Regions from separate parts of the Niastella sp. sgz303648 genome, predicted to be linked through region 2. Evidence: riboswitches for the same ligand, from Rfam matches in the RefSeq annotation. Region 2 holds a riboswitch; the other holds the start of a gene.

Region 1 (3,218 bases), on a different contig from region 2:
CCACCCACCACTGCAGAAATTTTACCATCAACTTCAATCATCAATACAAGCCTGCAGGCCGAACATGGTTTGAATTATGAAGCAGGCATTAAAAGCAGCTGGTTACAGCAACGCTTATACGTAGAAGTAAATGCTTTTTATTACCAGCTTAAAAATGCCATCGCACGACGGAACGACAGCACCGGAGCAGACTATTTCATAAATGCAGGAAGCACCCGTCAGCGCGGTATTGAATCGCAGGCTTATTACCAGTTGTTACCTAAAGGCAATGGCTTTTTAACCAGCGCACGTATCTGGATCAGTCATACCTGGAACAAATTCCGTTACCAAGATTTTAAAGTGGTAAGTACCGATTTCTCAGGTAACAAGCTGCCTAGTGTTGCTGCCAATATTGTATCGGCCGGTATTGATTTCGCTACGCGGCCCGGCTGGTACACCAACATAACATGGTTTTACAGCGACCCGGTTGCATTGAATGATGCCAATACAGATGTTGCATCATCGTACAACCTCGTGGGCGCCCGTACCGGCTGGCGCACCTCATTTGGCAAAAAAGTAATGATGGATGTGTTTGCAGGGGTAGATAATTTATTTGATGTTACCTATAGTTTGGGTAACGATATCAACGCTGCCGGAGGTCGTTACTACAATGCGGCGGCTGGTGTTAATTATTATGCAGGTGTAGCGTTTCAGTTTAAGTATTAACAGGCTTCATAACAAACAATTGATCTTTATGCATTCAAAGATCAATTGTTTGTATTATAAGGTGTTGCAATGGCTTTAGATATACCGCTCCGCTTTTCCACAGCAGCTTTAAAAAAAATATATTGGAATAAGCCCCCCACCCCCCTATTTTTGCCGCGTGATTGGTTTCTGCCGGCGTAATGTGTCGGGAGAATGAAAAGGGAAACCGGTGTAAGTCCGGTGCTATCCCCGTAGCTGTAAGTTCCTTAACAGTTCTAAGTTTTAAGTTTTAGGTTCTAAGTTAGTTCCTGAGTTTCAAAGTCAGCGAACATAGAACTGAGAACACAGAAATAAGAACTGTTCAGTTCAATCTTTATACCACTGTCGAATAAATTAGCAAAGATGGGAAGGTATTGAACTGCGAACAAGCCAGAAGACCTGCCAGTTGCAATTATTACATCAACGAGCTTTCGGGTGAAAAGCCGGGATGAAATTCGTCTTAACCGCGGAAGACCATTTCATTTCTGTTCGTATTTCATTTTTCCGAAGGTTCATAGTTACATCAAAACTAAACTATGACCATGTTTAAAAAGTTACTCGCAGTATCTTCTCTGGCGCTGAGCCTTGATTCATTTGCACAGGACTCTACATCTTCTTCTTCAAAACAATTAGATGAAGTAATTGTAACAGCCAATAAGCTGGCCCAAAAACAATCTACTACCGGTAAAGTCATTACGGTTATTTCGAAAGAACAAATCGAAAAAAGCAGCGGTCGCACCGTTGGGCAATTATTAAACGAGCAGGCTGGCATTACCATTAATGGCGCCTTAAACAATATTGGAACCAATCAGTCGGTTTACATGCGGGGCGCTGCATCGGGCCGCACATTGATCTTACTGGATGGTATTCCGGTTTATGACCCGTCTCTTTCAGGCAATGAATTTGATCTGAACCTTCTTTCGCTGAATGATATAGAACGGATAGAAGTTTGCCGGGGCGCACAATCTACATTATACGGCAGCGATGCAGTAGCAGGCGTAATCAATATTATAACTGTTAAGCAAAACATTGCCAAACCTGTAAATGCCAAAGCAAGTATCGGCGCCGGTAGTTTTGGCACTTTCAGGGGTAATGTTCAGTTTTTTGGCAAAGCCGATAAGCTAACCTATAGCGCCCGTTATTCAAAAGTGAAATCAAATGGATTTTCAACAGCATACGATAGCACGCATAATCAAAACTTCGATAAAGACGGTTTTAACAGCGATGTAGCCGCTGCCTCTTTGCAATACCAGGCTACACCTGAACTTTCGATAAGAAGCTTTATTCAATATAGCCATAACAAAACAGATCTCGATTACGGAGGTTATAAAGATGACAGGGATTATGTATTGAAAAATAAAAGTCTGATGACCGGCGCCGGCTTCACTTATCGCAGGAACGGGGTAAGTATAACAGGTAATTATCAATACTCAGATGTTACCCGGAATTTTGTAAATGATAGTACTGATGCCGTTTATACAAAATACTTTTCGAACGACAACTATGGCAAGGCTCAATATGTTGAAGCATATGCCAATATTAATTTAGGTAAAGGTTTCAGCTGGCTGCAGGGAGCCGATTACCGGTTCAGCAGCATGAACAGCCAATCGCTTTCCATAAGCGTATTCGGACCATATCCTGATAAAATCAACGATACATCGCATAGCCAGGCTTCGATGTTTGCTTCGCTGTTTTATAATGCACCCAACGAAAAGCTGAATATCGAACTTGGTGGCCGTATGAACGTGCATTCACGCTACGGCAGTAACTATACCTATACTTTCAATCCTTCGTACAATTTCAGCGACCATTTCAGGGTATTCGGAAGTGTGGCTACTGCATTTAAAGCACCCTCATTATATCAACTCTTTTCAGCTTATGGCGATCCTAATCTGAAACCAGAAACTTCAACCAACTATGAACTGGGTGCACAGGCAAAGAATGAATTGGTTTCAGGCCGCGTGGTTTATTTTCAACGCCGTATTAAAACCGGTATCGACTTCGATTACATAAACTACAAATATTTCAACGCTGCCAAACAAACGGTAAAGGGTTTTGAATTTGAAGCAACGGCAAAACCGGTGTATCACCTTACACTTACAGTAAATTACACCTACCTTGATTCAAAAGACGACATACAAAGCCGTGAAACATTTAAGGATACTACCTATCATTATTTGCTCAGAAGGCCCAAACATAACCTGAACGTTACTGCAGGTTATCAGATAAACAGTAAATTTTATGTAAGTGCTTCAGGCAAATATGTAAGCAAACGATATGATGTTGGCGGGTACATGACTAAAGATTTGGCATTGAGCGATTACTTTATAGTGAATGCTTATGCAGAATATAAATTCGTTAAATTTTTAAAAGTATTTGCAGATGCACAGAATGTTACCGACCGTAAATTTTTCGATGTAAATGGATACAATTCAATTCCATTTATGTTTAACGGAGGCATCATCTTAAACCTGTAAATTATAACAGGCAGGGAG
Region 2 (3,218 bases):
TCTGAATGCCTGCCTGTTCCAACGACACCACTTCATCGCGAATAGCCAGCGCAATCTGAAAAGCGGTTTGCCACCTCGGCTGATCGTCGCGCACAAACGACCATTGCAAAATAGTTACCGGACCCGTAAGCATACCCTTCATTAAGCGGCTGGTTTGCGATTGTGCAAAGCGGCTCCACCTTACCGTCATATCGTGCGGGCGGCTTACATCGCCTCCTATGATGGGCGGTTTTACACAACGGCTGCCATAGCTTTGCACCCATCCGTTTTGGGTGAACAAAAACCCATCGAGCTGCTCACCAAAATATTCAACCATATCATTGCGCTCAAACTCACCATGCACCAGTACATCCAACCCAATCTGTTCCTGAATGCGAATGGCATCTATGGTGGCGTTTTCAATGGCCGCTTCATATTGCTGCGTGGTAAGCTCTCCTTTTTTCAGTTTGGCTCTTAACTGGCGTATTACATCGGTTTGCGGAAATGAACCGATGGTTGTTGTTGGGAACATCGGCAACTGAAAGCGTTTGTGTTGTATTTTTTGCCGAAGGCCAAATTCGCTGGTACGTTTTGCATCAGCCTCTTTAATAGCAGTCACCCGTTGTTTTACGGCCTGTTTATGAATGCGTGTTGAGTTTTGGCGACCGGCAATAACCTGTTGATTAATAGCAAGCAATTCGCCATTGCCTTCAGCGATCTGGTTCAGTTCGTTTATTTCAATCAGCTTTTGTTTGGCAAATGCCATCCAGCTTTTGATTTCGGCATCTATAACATTTTCGCCATCGAGATCAACAGGTGTATGCAGCAATGAACACGACGACGACAGCATAACCCTTTCCCTGCCGATAGCAGCAACTGCTTTTTCGATCAGCGCTATTGATCTTTTGTAATCGTTCTTCCAGATATTACGGCCATCCACAACGCCTAACGATAAAGATAATTTAGGAGGAATAACCTGTAATACGTCATCAAGCTGCTGCGGCGCGCGCACCAGGTCAAGATGCAATGCGCAAACGGGAAGATTAACAGCTACGCTGGTATTCTCCTGCAGCCCTTCAAAATAAGTAGCTAACAGAATCTTGAGGTTCGTTTGCTTTCTGATTTCCTGATAGGCATATTGAAAAGCCTGTTGCTGTTTGGGTGTAAGGTCGGTTACCAGAAACGGCTCATCGAGCTGTACCCAAATGGCGCCTGCTTCTTCGAGCCGCTTTAAAACCTTTATATAAACGGGCAACAGTTGTTTTATGAGATCAATTCTATCGAATGGCTTATCAGAAGATTCTCCGGTTTGTTTTTCTTTACCCAATAATAAATAAGATACAGGCCCTATCAATACCGGTTTGGGTAAAATGCCTGTTACACGCCGGCATTCATTGAATTCATGAAACAGTTTATCGGATAATATCCTGAATTGCTGACCGGCCGTGAACTCAGGAACGATGTAATGATAATTGGTATCGAACCATTTTGTCATCTCCATGGCCGTTATATCGAGCCCATGTTGCTGATAACCCCTTGCCATGGCAAAACACAGGTCGATTTCAGCATTGTCTTTAACATCAGTTACCACCGGTGTGTACCTTGCAGGCACAGCGCCCAGCAATAACGACATATCGAGCACCTGATCGTAAAAGCTGAAGTCGTTACAGGGTATTAAATCAATACCCGATTGCTTTTGTAATAACCAGTTTTCTTCCCTGATCTTTTTTGCGGCAAGAAATAATTCGCTTCTGGTTGTGTTGCCTGCCCAATATTGCTCACAGGCTTTCTTTAACTGGCGTTGCGCCCCAATACGGGGGAACCCAGGAGTGTGTGTTAGCATACGCATAAACATTTAATTAAACATTAATGAATAGTATTAATGTCTTTACGTTTAATGAGTATGCTTTCGTGATAAAGTGTTAGAGAGAAACAGTGATGAATGGGGTGATATACTGTTCCTGACTGCTGCTTCAAACCGCGAAAGCATTCGTCTTAATTTGCAGGCAAGTATCTGGCTTCTCCCCACTCTGTGAGTCGGGAATTACAGTTGCGCGACAGCCCGTGAATTGCACACGGTTCCTTTTTAATAATCCACGTTGGTACAACGGGATTAACCTGAAAACAAAGTGTTAAAGTAAAGAACTGAAAGGCGAAGATAGGAAATAATGAATATAGAATGTAAAATGTCGAATATCGAAGTCTTTTACACTTCAACATTCGACATTTATTATTTGATATTCGATATTGCTTACGCTGAGCAGGTAACACAACCATCTTCCATGCTACAGGTTCCGCCGTTGAGCAATTCGCTCTCAACTGCTTCGGCCGATTTGGGAACCACAGGTTCCATCTGGCGACTGCCCTGCTTTTCAACTGTAAACTGAACCGCCTGCGAAGCAGCCTGTGTACGTAAATAATACATACCGGTTTTTAATCCTTTCTTCCAGGAATAGAAGTGCATGGAAGTTAATTTGGCTACGGTAGGACTATCAACAAATAAGTTCAATGATTGCGACTGACAAATATAGGCGCCGCGATCGGCAGCCATATCAATTAATGTACGTTGTTTTATTTCCCAAACGGTTTTGTACAACGCTTTGATATCGGCCGGAATTTCTTCTATATGTTGAATCGACCCGTTCGCTGCAATGATCTTGTTCTTCATGGTATCGTTCCACAAATTCAGTTGCACCAGATCTTTCAGCAGGTGTTTGTTTACGATAATGAACTCGCCGCTTAATACCCTGCGCACATAAATGTTTGAAGTGTAAGGTTCAAAACATTCATTGTTGCCCAATATCTGTGAAGTAGAAGCGGTAGGCATAGGCGCTACCAGCAGCGAATTACGAACGCCATGCTGCATAACTTCAGCTCTTAGTGTATCCCAGTCGTGGCGGTTCGAAGGCTGCACATTCCACAAATCGAACTGGAACTGCCCTTTCGACAATGGTGAACCGGCAAAGGTTTCATAAGCGCCCTGTTCTTTAGCCATGTCTTTACTGGCCGTCATGCCGGCAAAGTAAATGGTTTCGAAAATGTTTTGATTCAACATCTTCGCCAGGTCGCTTTCAAAAGGCAAACGCAATAAGATAAATACATCGGCCAGTCCCTGAACACCTAATCCAATAGGGCGGTGACGTAAATTCGAGCGCTTTGCTTCTTCTATCGGATAATAATTGTTATCGATAATACGGTTCAGATTGCGTGTTACCTGGTAAGTAACTTCATATAATTTA

Evidence for each region. A riboswitch is a leader RNA that binds a small molecule or an ion and turns the genes downstream of it on or off. The one in region 2 is predicted to bind cobalamin.
Region 1: linked by a shared signal. The riboswitch ahead of AC59IL_RS26270 (TonB-dependent receptor plug domain-containing protein) and the one ahead of metE (5-methyltetrahydropteroyltriglutamate--homocysteine S-methyltransferase) in region 2 are both predicted to bind cobalamin.

The regions. Positions count from the first base shown of each region.
Region 1 covers NZ_JCAPSW010000010.1:123,027-126,244, forward strand. The annotation lists gene AC59IL_RS26265 (TonB-dependent receptor family protein) at 1-705, shown strand, start outside; cobalamin riboswitch at 851-1,144, shown strand; gene AC59IL_RS26270 (TonB-dependent receptor plug domain-containing protein) at 1,266-3,200, shown strand.
Region 2 covers NZ_JCAPSW010000007.1:129,445-132,662, forward strand. The annotation lists gene metE (5-methyltetrahydropteroyltriglutamate--homocysteine S-methyltransferase) at 1-1,822, opposite strand, end outside; cobalamin riboswitch at 1,968-2,116, opposite strand; gene AC59IL_RS20995 (ribonucleoside-diphosphate reductase subunit alpha) at 2,231-3,218, opposite strand, start outside.